Regions from separate parts of the Arthrobacter sp. AK01 genome, predicted to be linked through region 2. Evidence: riboswitches for the same ligand, from Rfam matches in the RefSeq annotation. Region 2 holds a riboswitch; the other holds the start of a gene.

Region 1 (7,555 bases), on a different contig from region 2:
CGTGTCCGTCCCGAGGATGAGACGCCCTTGGTGGAGGAAACCGTGGAGGACGTCACGGAGGAGTCCGTTCAAGCGGACGAAGACGAGGCCACGGAACCGGCTGACGCGGACGCCGATTCCGACGAACCCGGCGCAGGCAGTGAAGATGACGACGACGAAACCGGTGCCGAATAAGCGTTGCGGTAATCCCGGGGTGAACGGAGCTGAAGGTGGACACTGATGTCCACCTTCAGCTGTTTAACCACTGGATGCGCCTTGGACACCGAACTGCGCCTTGGACACCGAACTGCGCCTTAAACAGCGGCGGCGCCGTCCGGACTTACCGAACGACGCCGACCACAGCCGGTGTTGCTACTTCTTCAGTTCGCCCACTACGTAGTCGATGCTGGCGAGCAGTGCGGAAACGTCGTCCGGTTCGATGGCGACGAACGTGGCAATGCGCAGCTGGTTGCGGCCGAGCTTGCGGTAAGGCTCGGTGTCCACCACGCCGTTGGCGCGCAGGACCTTGGCGATGGCTGCGGCATCAATGGAATCGTCGAAGTCGATCGTGGCGATGACATTGGAGCGGTCTTCGGGGTTGGTGACAAACGGCGTCGCGTAGTCCGAAGCCTCTGCCCACGAGTAGATGCGGTTGGCCGAGTCCGCAGTGCGCTTGCTGGCGAAGTCCAGGCCGCCGTTGCTGTTGAGCCACTGCACCTGGGCGTCCAGCGTCACCAGGGTGGACAACGACGGTGTGTTGTACGTCTGGTTCAGCTTGGAGTTGTCGATGGCCGTCTGAAGGTCCAGGAAGTCCGGGATCCAGCGGCCGCTGGCCTTGACCCGCGCGGCGCGTTCCAGGGCGGCGGGGGAGAAGAGGCCCAGCCACAGTCCACCATCGGAGGCGAAGTTCTTCTGCGGGGCGAAGTAGTAGACATCCGACTCGGCAACGTCAACGTCGAGGCCGCCGGCAGCCGAGGTGGCATCCACCAGGACGAGGGAGCCTTCGTCGGCCCCCTGCACGCGCTTTACGGGAGCAGCTACACCCGTGGAGGTCTCGTTCTGGGGCCAGGCATAGACGTCGACGCCCGTTTCGGCCTGTGCCACCGGGCGGGTGCCGGGCTCGGATTTAATGATGGACGATGCATCAAGGAACGGTGCCTTGTTGGTAGCGGCGGCAAACTTCGATCCGAATTCGCCGAAGGAAAGGTGCTGGGCCTTCTTCTCCACCAGTCCGAAGGCAGCGACGTCCCAGAATGCCGTGGAGCCGCCAACGCCGAGGACAACCTCATAGCCCTCGGGTGCGCGGAAGAACTGGCTGAGCCCTTCCCGGACGGACCCCACCAGGTTTTTCACCGGTGCCTGGCGGTGTGACGTGCCGAGGATGGTGGACGACGCGGCAGACAGGGCCTCGATCTGCTCCGGGCGGACCTTGGACGGTCCTGCGCCGAAGCGTCCGTCCTTGGGCAGCAGATCGGCGGGAATGGTGATGCTGTTGTCGCTCACGTGTGGCTCCAATGGGTATCGGCTAGAGATGGGTCGTGGCAGGTGGCATCAACTGCCCCTTCGACACCCCAATTCTGCCTGACGTGGCCCGGGGGCAGGAACCTGTGGCCGTCATAGTCCGCCACGTGGAATATGGACGAACCATATGCGACCGGAATTATCCAGAGTAATTCCAAATAAGCTAGGCTGGGGGTTGGCGTTCATGGGGCGGCGGTGCACACCGTCCGCACCGGCAAGGGACGCGGTACGGTGGAGATTACGCAAGGAACTGCGTTCGAGGAGAGCTGAGCTGGATGACGGATCTGATCGATACCACTGAGATGTATCTTCGGACCATTTTGGAGCTTGAGGAAGAAAACATCGTGGCGTTGCGGGCCCGCATCGCCGAGCGCCTGCGGCACTCCGGACCTACGGTTTCCCAGACCATCGGACGCATGGAGCGCGACGGCCTGGTGGTTGTGTCCAACGACCGCCACCTGGAACTTACCGAGGTTGGACGGAAGCGTGCCACAGAGGTCATGCGCAAGCACCGCCTTGCCGAGCGGCTCCTGGCGGACGTTATCGGCCTGGACTGGGCCTACGTCCATGATGAAGCGTGCCGGTGGGAGCATGTGATGAGCGAGCGGGTGGAGCGCCGGTTGTACGAGCTCCTGGAACACCCCACCGAATCCCCGTATGGCAACCCCATCCCCGGACTTGAAGCGCTTGGCGGCCTTGCGAGCCAGCCCTTGTCCCGGATTGACGTCAACCTCCTGCAGGCTATGGACGGCTATGCCACAGATTCCCGGGTGGCGGTAACCCGCCTCGCGGAGCCCATCCAGGTGGAACCTGAACTCCTCACGCAGCTGGACGAAGGTGGAATCCGTCCAGGCGCAACAGTCTCGCTGGCGCGCGTCGGCGAGTACATCTCCGTCCGGGTTCCCGGCATCGAGGGCGCGCTGGAGCTTCCGCCGGAAGTTGCGGCACACGTCTTCGTATCCGTCAGCTGAGGGCTGGCCTGTACCCAACCCGTGTCATATCTCACTTTCGCGGCTTTGGCGCGCGTGTGACCTGCGGTTTTTCAGGATTGATGATAAGGGCCTGCCGCGCCACGTGCGTTTCTGTTGATAACGAATTTATTACTGCGGGGCTTAATCCCCTATAGTTATCTACTAGCGCTGATACCAAAGCGTTACCTGTTCCGGAGCCGAGCTCTGCCAGCGGAACAGGTGTGTCATCCACCACTGGCAGAGGCGGGGGAACCACAAGCGGCTGTCTAAAGAAGCAGCCTTGGGGTGAAGTCCGCAGCAGAAGTGCCCACTGACGCAAGTCCTTCCTTGGATACCTGTGTGCCGTGAGCGCCTCGTGCGGACCGGGTCTTTGAACTCTCTGACCCGAATCCGACAGCTAACTTCGCAGGCTTTTTAGAGAGGAACAGAGTTTGACAACGCAGAACGTCAGGGGCCGCCGCCGCGCGTCCGGCCCCGCTGCTGAGCTGCGGCCAGCCCGCGTCGTATCGGAGATCCGGCCACGCGACACCGAGCGCCAGGTGCGTCGCCGTAAGAGCCCGTTGCGCCAGGTAGCCGACTTTGCCGCAGCCAGTGGCGTCGGGCAGAAGGCCGGAGTTGCGCTTGCCGCCACCGGACTCGCCCTGACTGTCGGTCTGCCGGCCACGAGCCCCGTCATGGCCACCTCGGAATCAGGCCAAACCGAGTCGGCCCTTGCCGTCACCGGTGGCAGCCAGCCCGAGGTTTCCGCAGCCGCATCCGCCAAGATCGACTTCAGCCGCGCTGCCGTTGCCACTGCAGCCGACCCCGACGGAAAGCTGAAGCAACTGCTCAGTGCGCAGTCCGCGGGCAGCATCCAGCGGGCCTCGTCGGCGGGCACCATGGCCAGCCCCTTGGACACGCTGACCACAGCTTCCCCGTTTGGCTACCGCGTCAGCCCCCTCACGGGCGGCGCCGGCGACTTCCACCGCGGCCAGGACTTCGTGGCTCAGTGCGGCACCGCCGTACATGCGGCAGCCAGCGGCAAGGTCACCTTTGCTGGATGGCACGAGTACGGCGGAGGCAACCGCGTGGTGGTAGACCACGGGAATGGCCTCGAAACCACGTACAACCACCTGTCATCCTTCACCGTCAAGGTGGGCCAGACGGTCAGCCGCGGCGATACGGTCGCACTGAGCGGCACCACAGGCGCTTCCACCGGCTGCCACCTCCACTTTGAGGTCCAGGTCAATGGTGAAGTTGTCGACCCCATGGGCTGGCTCTAAGGCCAGTTGATGGTTGTCTCTCGCATTCGTGACACACCCCGTGACCTGAATGTGACATTCGCGTTCAACTGTTGTACCGTACAAAGCGCATCGGCTTTTTAGGGGGCCGGTGCACTTGAGTGGATTGCCTAGCTCTGCCACCACTCGAGGTCCGTTCGCATAAATCGTCTGGCAGGGGCGGGGGAACCACTTCTGGTCTTCGAAAGAAGGCCTTGGGGTTAAGTCGCAAAGCTTCCTTGAAGCAGCGCGGCCGGATGACTCCCATCCGAATCCGACAGCTCACCTCGCAGGCATTGGGAGAGGCTACCTACGTGTCATCACGCACTACCCCTGCGCGCCACCGCGCCGAATCGGTTCGTACGAACCCCTTGAACACGCTTTCCAAGGCTGTTTCATCGAATGCCGGTACCGTTGGCCGCCAGGCCGTCGTTCTGGCAGCAGCATCAGGCCTCGTCCTCAGCGTCGGCTTGCCGGCACAGGCAGCTGACACCGACGTTTCCAAGTCGGAAGCCTCCAGCACCCAGCAGATGGTTGCCACCGCCGTCGTCACCGCGGAGCCCACAGCTACCGTTTCCTTTGAAAGCCCCGTTGTGGCCACCAAGGAAGCCCCCAAGATCCAGCGCGCTTCGCAGACCACCCAGCGGGCCACTGCAAACGGCACGCAGGACGCAGCAGGTGCTGTCACCGCCAAGTCGTCCGAAGCCAAGGACGCTGCTTCCAGCGCCGCGGCCTCCGGCCTCGCTGCCATCGCCTACACCGGCATTGGCCACCCGTACGTTTGGGGCGGCACAACGCCCAACGGATGGGACTGCTCCGGCTTCACCCAGTGGGTCTACGCACAGGCTGGCATCAGCATCCCGCGCGTCAACGCCTGGACGGCCATGAAGCCCACCAGTACTCCGGCCCCCGGTGACCTGGTCATGCAGAACGGCGGAGCCCACGTAGGCATCTACGTTGGCAACGGCATGATGATCAGCGCTTTGAACCCGGGCCAGGGCACGCTCCTGCACTCGGCTGCCTCCACCGGCACGTCCTCCTTCTTCACCCTCCGCTAGAAACAATCCGGTTCGAGGTTCGCCAGCATGCCCCCCAAGTGCTGGCGCGCCGATTAGCCGCGTGTACCCCAACTGCATGCGGATATGAAAAGAGAAAACCATGACCAGTGCAAACAAAGTTGCACGGCATCGCGCTGAGGCCCCCAAGACCAGCTCGCTTGCCGTCATCGCCAAGGCCGTCAGCGACAACGCCGGTGGCGTTGGCCGCCAGGCAGCAGTCATTGCCGCAGCTTCAGGCCTGGTCCTGACCGGTAGTGTTGCTGCCAACGCTGCCGAGACCAAGGTGGACCGCGAGTCCACCTCGACGTCCACCCTTGACGTCCAGTCGGTAGTTCAGGCGACCATCGCTGCGGACTCCACGGTTGCCATCTCCTACGAGCGCCCCGTGGTCACCACGGTGGAAGCTCCGGCTCCGGTAGTGAAGAAGGCTCCGGCCAAGGTTGAAACCAAGGCGGCCACGGAGAGCACAGCAACGTCCGGCAACGCTACGGTCGCCGTCAACACTGCGGCTCCGGCGGCAAAGGCTCCGGCAGCTGCCAGCGGCCTTGGTGCAGCAATCGCTGCTGCCGCCTACGCACAGCTTGGCGTCACCCAGGACTGCACCATGTTGGTGACCAACTCCCTGGCCGCCGTTGGCATCAACTTCCACGACTGGCCCGCTGGTTACCTGTCCCTGGGCCGCACGGTCAGTGCAGCAGAAGCGCAGCCCGGCGACCTCGCCTACTACGCCAACGGTGGTTTGGCTGGACAGGCCCACATCGCCGTCTACGTTGGCAACGGCATGGCAGTCCATGGTGGATGGAACGGATCCACCACGGCACTGTTCAGCGTCAACGTCGGCTCCGGCCCGGTTTTCATCCGCGTCAACGGCTGATCCCACATCATCATGAACACCCCGCAGGCTCCGGCCGGCGGGGTGTTCTGCTTTAACCGCGCATGAACTCTTGCCGACACCGCAGGCGAAACGGCAGAAAGATTCGTGGATACGGCATATAAGTGCTTACCCTTATGTTGTCGATCCACAGCCCGTACAAGCAGAGGGCAGCCGGCCCTCGTGCCCCTGACGGGTGCGGCCGTGAAGAGGTACGTGCATGCGCACACTCGTTCTGAATGCTGGATATGAACCGCTGGCGGTAATAACATTCCGCCGGGCGCTGGTCCTTGTGCTCACTGGGAAAGCTAGCGTTGTGGCCGAAGGCGACGAGCCTGTCGTCGGGCCACAGGAGATTCTCGGACGACCATCCGTGATCCTCCTCAACCGCTACATCCGTCCCCGGTACAACAGGATTACTGCCGTGAGTCGCCGCGGGGTCCTTCGCCGCGACGGTCACCACTGCGCCTACTGCGGGAAAACAGCCCACACCATAGACCACGTCCACCCCAAGTCCAGGGGCGGCGCGGATTCCTGGGAAAACCTGGTTGCGGCGTGCTTGAAATGCAACAACGCCAAGAGCGACCACACGCTGGCCGAAATGGGTTGGAAACTCCGTTTCAAGCCCGGCGTGCCCCAGGGAACCATGTGGCAGATCAAAGAACTCGAGAAACCTGCGCCGGACTGGGACCCGTTCCTGTTGCCGGAATCCGCTGCCTGATCGATTTCTGCTGACCTCCGGACGTCCGGGTAATCTGGGCGGATGGAGTTCAACGCCGTGATTTTGGCGGGAGGCAGGGCCACCCGCCTCGGAGGCGTGCCCAAGCCGTCGCTGACGTACGACGGCGCGTCGCTCCTTTCGCATGCCCTGCAGGCAGTCCGGGGTGCCGCAGCCGTGGTAGTCGTAGGGCCCGATGCTTCAGGATCCGGCGGTGTGCTGCTAGCGGACAATGTGCTGAGGGCGCGGGAGGAACCGGCGTACGCGGGTCCGGCCGCTGCGATTGCAGCGGGCTTGGCCGCGTTGAAGAACCACGGCATGGGCGCTCCGTGGACGCTTGTCCTGGCTTGCGATATGCCGCATGCCTCCCGTGGCGTTGCACTCCTGTGGGAAGCACTTGCCTCACAGCCCGGGGTGGAGGGGGCCATGGCGGTCTCCGCGGACGGCCGGAAGCAACCGCTGCTGGGCGCCTACAGCACCGCAGCCATGGAACGGGAGGTAGGCGTAGCTTCGCAAGGTTCCGGGTTAACGAACTCTTCAGTGTTCCGGCTGCTTGCTAGGCTGAATGTGCTGGACGTTGCCGTCCCCGCAGGCTCTACGGATGACGTGGACACGTGGGAGGACGCAGCGGCCTTGGGCATTGACTACGAGTTGGAGGCGCACGTGAAGAGCCAGGAAGAGACGCTCGAGGAATGGTGCCGCACATTGCTGCAGGCGTTTGAGCTTGAAGGCGTTGAAGTGGACGTTAACGAGGTCCTGGCAGTGGCTGGCGTTGCTGCGCATTCAGTGGTGCGCCCCGCCGCACCCTTGACCACGTTCATCGCCGGATACGCCGCCGGCATGGCCCGCGGCATTGGCCAGGCCAGCGACGACGCGTCCATGAACGCTGCCTTGGACCTGGCCCGCAAAGTTGCCCAAGAGTACTCGGAGTCCGGGGCTGGCGCCGAATGACCCAGGCCCCCAACGAGGGCCATCACGCGGCACACACGTGGCATGAGGCTCGGCAGCGCGCGTTCGATGGCGCTGCTCCCATCCCGCCAGGCCCGGTCCCGCTGGGGTCTGCCCTTGGCCGCACCTTGGCATCGGATGCCCTGGCAGTGCAGGACATGCCCCACTATGCTTCTTCCGCCATGGATGGCTGGGCCGTCAATGGTAGCGGCCCGTGGATACTCAGTGAG
Region 2 (7,555 bases):
TTCGTTGTTCTTGATTTCTTTGGGGACGCCGATGATCATCTGTGGGCTCCATCGTTAGCGGCCTCTTCGGCCGAAAATGTGTTGCGGGCTGTGATTCAAGAATAAATCCGGCTGTGAGGCAGGCGACATGGATTCCAGCGCCCGCTTCTGCCGAAACCCCGGAAAATCAAGGGTCTTCTCTTTGTGGGCTCGACATTTGTCGAGCACTGGAGCGTCAGGTGTCGCCTGCTGTTGGTACGCTTTGAAGGATGCAGCAGGACGTGGAACAGATCGTAGAACGCGTGGCGTTGAAGCTGGGCCGAGGCCTCTCCCTCGAAGACCTCGACGGCGTCCTCCTTGCCTACAGTTCCAACCAGTCCCACGCCGACCGCGTCCGCGTGAACTTCCTCCTCAGCAAGCGCGTCCCCAGCGATGTCAGCCTCTGGCAGCTGTCCCACGGCATCGCCACGGCGGTGCGTCCCGTCGTGGTTCCCGCCAACGAGGAGCTCGGCATGTTGGGCCGGGTTTGCGTCCCCCTCCTTGTGCGGGGTTTCCGTGTGGGCTACTTATGGGTCCAGCTCGACGTTGAAGAGCAAAGCGCGACGGCGATACTCGCCGAATTGCCCGGCGTGCGCGACGAATTGGACCTGCTGGCGGGTTTGCTCCTTGATTCCAACACCGCTGAATCAGAGTTCAGGCGCAGGCGTGAGCAGGAGTTCCTCTCGGCATGCAGCGGGGAATCGAACGCGGTGGCAGCGGTGGCTGGGTGGAAGGAAATCCAAGGCCGGGGTCCGTGGCAACTGGTGACCATCCTGGACGCGGACGGTGTGCGGTCCGACGTCGACCCCATTGCCGCGACCCTGACCCACCGCTCGGCCGCGCTGCAGTCCACAATCGGTGTCAACGCCGCGCTGTTCAGTGCAGGAACCGAGACGCATTCTGTGGTCTTGTTCCGCGAGTCGGGTGGCCGGGCGGACCACGCCCAGGTGCTGGTCCATTATCAATTGGAGCTCGCCAAGCGGGCCGGTAGGACGGTGGATCGGGTGATCCTGGGCATCAGCGAGCCGTTCCACGTCATCCGGCAGCTCGCCGGCGCCTACCGGCAGTCGAAGGTTGCGGCGCAGGCGGCCGCCGTCGATCAGCCACTCGGGGAGCTTGTGGACAGCCGGGCAGTGGGCGTCTACCAGCTCTTCGACCGACTGCTGGCACCAGGGGGCTGGGATGACACCGGGTCTGTGCACTTCCGGTCCTTGGAGGACCAGGACAAGAACGGCGAACTGTTGCCCGTCCTGGAGCTTCTCTATGACAGCGACGGTTCAGTTCAGGATGTGGCGGCCAAACTCCACCTCCACAGAAGCAGCATCTACAACAGGCTCGGCAGGATCCGCCAGCTCATCGGCGCTGATCCCTTGAGCGGCGCAATCCGGCTCGAGTTGCATGCTGCCTTGAAAGCGCGGCGATGGGCGGGGCGGCCTCGGATTTGAGGGTGGATGGACGAATGAGGCAGGCACCCGTCGTGGGTGCCTGCCTCATTCGCAGGGTTCGCTTTAGGACCGTTTCAACCGCTGGCAGCTCCAGCGCCCCAATCGACGACGGAAGGTGGCCGTCCGGCTGCTGCTGCAGTACCGGCTGTGCCAGCCCGCATGCGTGCTGGTGCGCGGCAGGCGGGTGCTCACTTGAGGGCTTCCTTTGCGGCGTCGAGGATCTCTTCAAGAGCCGTCCCGGAGGCCTGCGGTGTCGTAGACGCAACGGGCTTGCCGGTGGGCCGGGGCTTGGACGTCTGCGTGGACGTTTCCGTGGGAGTGGGAGTGGGAGTGGGAGTGGGAGTCGGCGTCGGAGTGACAGTCGGCGTCGTCGTGGGTGTCGGAGACGGTGTCGTGGGCGGCGTGGTGATCGTGTCCGAGGGCACGTCGCCAGGAGCCGGAGCTGGCTGAGCCGGTGCCGGGCTGGTGGTACCAGGCGCAGCGGCGATGGTCGCAGGCACAGGGGACGGGACCCACACCGGATCAGCCAGTGAAATCTTCGGGGTAGGAATCGACGACGGCGAAACGGCGGCGGGTGCCTCCGGAACCGTGGCCGGCTGACCGGCTTCCGATGTCGCCGCCGCTGATGCAGAAGGCGATGAGGCGGTGGAGTACGAAGCGCTGGGCGCGGGGGTTGCCGAGCCCGAGTTTCGATCGGTGCCGCTACCGCTGGCTTCCTGGGCTGGCGTTTCCTGGCCGAAGAAGGGCAGCTCGAGAGCCTGCCCCAAGGTTCCGGCCGTCAGGACCAGGCCGAGGGCACCTGCCACCACGGCCATGCGCTGGCTCATGTGCTTGACCGACGCAGCTTTCCGCAAAACCGTGTGGGGTTCCCGGCCAAAGGAGGAGCCACCAAAGCTGGATTTGGCGGCAGCGGCTGACGCTGCCTGCTTGCGAACATCCTTGCGGCCGGCGAGTGACGCCGACGCCGTTGCGGCCGCGGCGACCTGGGCCGGGGACTTGCCTCGCGGCGACACAGGGGCCGGAGCCGCGGATGTGGTCGCGGATTCATCGCGGGCTGCCACCACGGGGATGGCTGCCGTGGCTGGTTCCGACGAGCCTGGCTGAGGGCTTGTGGGATTAACGATCGGGATGGCCGCGGTGGGAGGCCCCGGCGTGGTGGATGCCGGAGTCTCAGCTTGAACGACCGGAATGGCTGCAGTTGCCGCCTCAACAGGCCCGGGCCGGGATGATTCCCCAGTTGCGGGCTCTGCAGGAGCGATCACAGCCTGGGTTGCCTGCTCCCGCTCGGCCGCGCGTACGGCTGCGCGGGTGGTGGGCGTTGCGACGGTGGGGTCGGCCGCGGTGGCGGCTTCCGGCGTCGTGCTTGTAGTTTCGGGCGCCGCGACGGAGTCTGCAGGCGCGCTGATGGGGGATCCGCTGGGTTGGGCCCGACGGCGTCCGGTTGGCTTGGTGCGCTCGCGCTCAGTCTGGGCGCGGCGCGGCTGATCCATGGTTGGGGACATGGTGGTTGCCTCTCAACGCCTTCGAGGTTAGCTGTCGGGTTCGGACGAGGCCGTCCGGCCGCACAAGGCGGCTTCACCCCAAGGACTTGAATCAAGTCCGGGAACTTTTGGGTCCCCCGCCTCTGCCGCGGGTCTGGCGGATCCCGGATTGCGGCAGAGCTCGGCGTCAATCCGGAAGCGGCCCAGCGGAGATAAGGGTCGCCCTACGACGGTACATGAGCCGGAAAGTAAAGTCACATTAATGTAACGGGCGGTAGGCCTCCCCCATTGAGAGGCCTCTAGCGCTTAGGCTTCGGGGCCGGCGCTGGAGCCGGGAGCTCGTGCTGGATCTTCTGGATTTGATGTGCCTGATGAGTCTCAGGGCGGAAGATCTCGTCGGCGATGCCCAGCATCCCGCCCGCCGCCGCACGCCTGACTCCGCGCTTGGACTGCCGCGAGGTCCAGTACCAGAGGCCGGCGAGGAGCGCGGGAACTCCGAGTACTGCGGCCAACACGGCCAAGATATCCATGGCACAAGACTAGCTTCGGCGTGCACCGGCAGGTAGACATTGTCTATGGACCTGCCAGTGATGCCGCCCGTCTCGCCCATGCTCGCCAAGTCCGTTCCGGCCATCCCCGATGTTGGGCACTATGAGCCCAAGTGGGACGGCTTCAGGACCATCGTCTTCAAGGATGGGAACGAGGTCATCCTGGGCAGCCGCAACGAGAAACCCATGACCAGGTACTTCCCGGAGCTGGTGGACGCGCTGCGGAAGAACCTCCCGGACAAATGCGTGATCGACGGCGAGATTGTCCTGATCCAGGGCAACAGGCTCGAATTCGAGGTGCTTCAGCAGCGGATCCATCCCGCGGACAGCCGGGTCCGGATGCTCGCTGAGAAGACCCCATCATCCATGATCGCCTTCGACATCCTGGCCCTGGGCGGTGAGGACCTGATGGGCAGGCCGTTCTCTGAGCGCCGCGCCATCCTTGAACGCGCGCTCGCCAAGGCTGAGCCTCCCGTCTACGTGACGCCCGCGGTGACGGACCTTGAGCGGGCGCAGGAGTGGTTCGTGCAGCTCGAGGGCGCAGGCTTGGACGGTGTGCTGTCCAAGCCGCTGGATGGGACCTATCAACCCAACAAGCGCGTGATGTTCAAGACCAAGCACGAGCGGACGGCGGACTGCGTGGTGGCCGGATTCCGCTGGCACAAGACGGCGAAAGTTGTGGGGTCCATGCTGTTGGGCCTTTATAACGACGCCGGACGCCTCCAGCACGTGGGGGTGGTGGCCTCATTCCCCATGGCCAAGCGGGAAAGCCTGGTGGCCGAGCTTGAGCCCTACCAGGTTGAACTCAGCGAGCACCCTTGGGGCGAGTGGGCCAGCCAGGGCGAAGGGGTCGCGGGTTCCCGGATGCCTGGTGCCCAGAGCCGGTGGAGCGGGGGCAAGGACTTCTCGTTCGTGCCGCTGCGCCCCGAACTGGTGATCGAGGTGGCCTACGACTACATGGAGGGCGACCGCTTCCGCCACACCACGCAGTTCCGGCGGTGGCGGCCGGACCGAACCCCGGAAAGCTGCACATATTCGCAGCTGGAGGAGCCGGCGGAGTACGACCTCGGTGAGATCCTGAGGCTGCCGTAGTTACTCCTCGTGCCCTTGGTCGCTGCTCATGCTGCCCTCGGCGGGCGGGGTTTCCCCTGGGGGTACTCCGCCGCCGGGCTCGAGTCCCGTGAGATTTCCGTCCAGCGGATCGGGGTTGGCGGAGGCTGCCGGGTCATTGTCTTCGTCCTGGCGCAATTCCGGATCGGCGTTCACATGGTCGTTCCGGGCCGCGGGGGTTGTTGCGGCACCGTAGGGCCCCGTAGCGCCGGTCACGCCGAAGCCCTGCTCGTCCTGGGGGTCTTTACTGGTCACGATCAGCCCTTTCGTAAGCAAACTTACTAATACGCTTGCTCCGCCAGCCTATCCGGGACGGGCTGAGCCAACAAGGGCACCTAGCCGTGGAGTGTCGTCGCAGTAACGAAGCTCCGGATGGCATCCGCCACGGCCTTCGGGCGCATGTGCTGAGCCACGTGTCCGACGCCGGGAATTTCCACCAAGCGACCCTCTGCAACCGCCCGCGACAGCCGAAGCGACCACTCAGGACCTGCCACGTTGTCGCGGCTTCCACGCAACACCAGCACCGGAACCCTGATCGAAGCCAGGCGTTTCTCCGTGGGGTACTTCATCATTACCGGCAACTCGGTGAGGTACCAACGCGGTCCGGAGCGGAAGTAGTCGGAAATGACGATCCAGTTTGACGAGGGGCTCTCACGGAGCAGCCCGTCGAGGATAAGAGCCAAGGACTGGCGCCCCACGTTCTTGTGGCGCGAATCAACCACCGGTCCCATTAACACCAGTTGCCGGGCGCATTCCGGCGCATGCAAGGCCGCTTCGATGGTGAATTGCACGCCCATGGAATGGCCCACCAGCACGTAGGAACCGATGCCATGGGACGCGAGCGCCGCTGCGATGAAGGCACCGTAATCCTCCACGGAGAGCTGCCGGTCGGGCTTGGGTGTCCCGGCAAAACCGGGGAGGTCCAGGGAATACGTGGGTGCGCCCGCGGCGAGTACGGCATGCAGCCGGGCCAAGTAGCGGTGTGAGACTCCGATGCCGTGGATCAGGATGTACGCGGGTTCGGCGCCCACCTCAGACCCCGACTCGGAGCCAGGCCCAGGCGAAGGCGTGCCCTCGGTCCAGAGGATCCGCCCCTTCAGTCCCAAAACCTCGACGTCGGCAGACAGCAGCGGTGCCGGCTTCCCCCGCGTTGTCATCAGGGCTGCCGCTGCAGGAACGCCGGAGCGCCAGGGCCGCTCAATTCGCTCTCCGCTACCGGTCGACCGGACACCGCCAGCAGCAGCGCGATCGCGGGACCTTCAACGGTGGGACCGTCACCGTACTCGAAGCGGGTGTCAGTGGCGACCCAGCGCCAGCCGGCTGCGATCTCCTTGCCGCCACCCATCTTGGTGGTGGTCCGCATTTGGTAGTCAATGGCAGTGGCGACGTGGGCGGCCGGATATTCGCGGTGCAAGCCCAGCGGCCGGCGGATGTCCTCGCCGTGGACGAACGCCTCAACCAGCCTGGTGGCCAGCCCGGCCGGTGGACCGGATGTCCGGGAGAGTACGGCCTCCAACTGGACCAGGGTCTGAGCGGGGTCCCCGGTCTTTTCGCGCTCCACACCCACGGCGTTGTCGCGGTCAAAATCCATCCGGGAAGCAATCATTCGGCTCATGAAATTGAGGCGCGTGGTTTTGGCGCTGTCGATCACGTGAGCCAGGACGTCGTGGACGTCCCAGCCAGGGCACAGCGACGGCGTCTTCCACTGGGCTGGATGGAGTGGTTCCAGATCCTTGATCAGGGCACGGCGTTCCTCATGGACCACGGGCCAGACAATGGAAGGGGAAGTCGACGCCATACTGCTATTGAACCCCATGCCACGGCCACGGGCGGTTTACTGCGAGGGCGGTTCCATGAAGACGCGGTTGCGCGAGGGCCTGCGGGAGTACTGTACGGACCTTGCCAGCCCCGCTGCGCACCACACGAGAAAGGCAGCCGCGGCCGCTGTGAGAGCCCAGGTCACCGGGTAGCCGAGGAAGGGCGCCGATTGGCAGGTGTCGAAACCAACATCGCCCGAGGCCTGACCGCAACCACCGGTTTGCAGCCAGATCAAACCCAGGAAAGGGACCGTGGCGGAAATGAGGACGAGCCACAGCCACGGGCGGTTCCACGGCCATTCGGAGTACTTGGCGCGTCTTTCCTGGGCCATAGGCTATTCCCTGTTCGCGTCGTCCGATTCAGTGGGGTCGACTGCAGGACGTGAAGCCTCAGGCGCCGCGGCCGCCTCAGCCGCGTCCCGGCGTCGTGCGATTCTCGATTCCGTCCACATGGCCACGGCCACGAACACTGTGCACGCGAACATGAATGTTGCCACGAAGTTCAATCCCATGGCAGAGCCCAAGGGTGCGGCAAGGGCCATGGCGGCCAACCCGGCCACGATATGCCACCCTTTGAAATTGCCCACCGATCAAGCGTAACCCCGGCCTTAAGGGGTGCTGGCCCGTTGCGTGGGATCGTTGCTTGATCCTTATCACTCCGACACTTTTAGCCGGCGCTTAAGTCATTTTCGGTGGTCTGGACCGCGGCCGCTTCAGCCTGGTTCTTCTTCTGCGTTTCCAGCCACGCCATGATCGCGGCCTGCCGGATCCGACGATGCGTGCCGCGGTACTCCACGGGGATTTCGCCGCGGTCGGTCATATTGCGCAAGTACGTGTGCGAAATGCCCGCGAGCTCCGCTGCCTGCGAGGTGGTGAGCATTTCTTCCACGCTGCTGACCGTCACCGTTTCGCCCCGGCCCAGCCTCTCAAGGAGGTCGACGACGGCGTCCCTCGCCTGATCGGGCAGGCGATGGACGGTGCCGTCCACAAACACGGTGATGTCGTTGCTGTCCGCCAACGAGCGTGCCAGATTCCGGGCGTCATCGGCGGGGAGGCCTGCTGTGACGCGGGGAGCTATCAATGCCATGGCAGAAGCCTAGCGCGAGCCTGCCGCGGACCGGCGTTCGTTGCGGCCC

The links. A riboswitch is a leader RNA that binds a small molecule or an ion and turns the genes downstream of it on or off. The one in region 2 is predicted to bind cyclic di-AMP.
Region 1: linked by a shared signal. The riboswitch ahead of LN996_RS06445 (M23 family metallopeptidase) and the one ahead of LN996_RS19975 (hypothetical protein) in region 2 are both predicted to bind cyclic di-AMP.

The regions. Positions count from the first base shown of each region.
Region 1 is NZ_JAJOHP010000013.1:42,848-50,402, reverse strand. Features, by position in the region: gene LN996_RS06460 (DUF3027 domain-containing protein) at 1-174, shown strand, start outside; gene serC (phosphoserine transaminase) at 352-1,482, opposite strand; gene LN996_RS06450 (metal-dependent transcriptional regulator) at 1,776-2,471, shown strand; cyclic di-AMP (ydaO/yuaA leader) riboswitch at 2,657-2,898, shown strand; gene LN996_RS06445 (M23 family metallopeptidase) at 2,903-3,733, shown strand; cyclic di-AMP (ydaO/yuaA leader) riboswitch at 3,859-4,040, shown strand; gene LN996_RS06440 (C40 family peptidase) at 4,045-4,788, shown strand; gene LN996_RS06435 (NlpC/P60 family protein) at 4,889-5,662, shown strand; gene LN996_RS06430 (HNH endonuclease) at 5,880-6,380, shown strand; gene LN996_RS06425 (NTP transferase domain-containing protein) at 6,423-7,328, shown strand; gene LN996_RS06420 (molybdopterin molybdotransferase MoeA) at 7,325-7,555, shown strand, end outside.
Region 2 is NZ_JAJOHP010000075.1:7,849-15,403, forward strand. Features, by position in the region: gene ald (alanine dehydrogenase) at 1-39, opposite strand, end outside; gene LN996_RS19970 (CdaR family transcriptional regulator) at 249-1,463, shown strand; gene LN996_RS19975 (hypothetical protein) at 1,652-2,965, opposite strand; cyclic di-AMP (ydaO/yuaA leader) riboswitch at 2,968-3,114, opposite strand; gene LN996_RS19980 (hypothetical protein) at 3,244-3,474, opposite strand; gene LN996_RS19985 (ATP-dependent DNA ligase) at 3,520-4,584, shown strand; gene LN996_RS19990 (DUF6480 family protein) at 4,585-4,857, opposite strand; gene LN996_RS19995 (alpha/beta fold hydrolase) at 4,938-5,759, opposite strand; gene LN996_RS20000 (maleylpyruvate isomerase family mycothiol-dependent enzyme) at 5,759-6,418, opposite strand; gene LN996_RS20005 (hypothetical protein) at 6,437-6,751, opposite strand; gene LN996_RS20010 (hypothetical protein) at 6,755-7,006, opposite strand; gene LN996_RS20015 (helix-turn-helix domain-containing protein) at 7,087-7,506, opposite strand.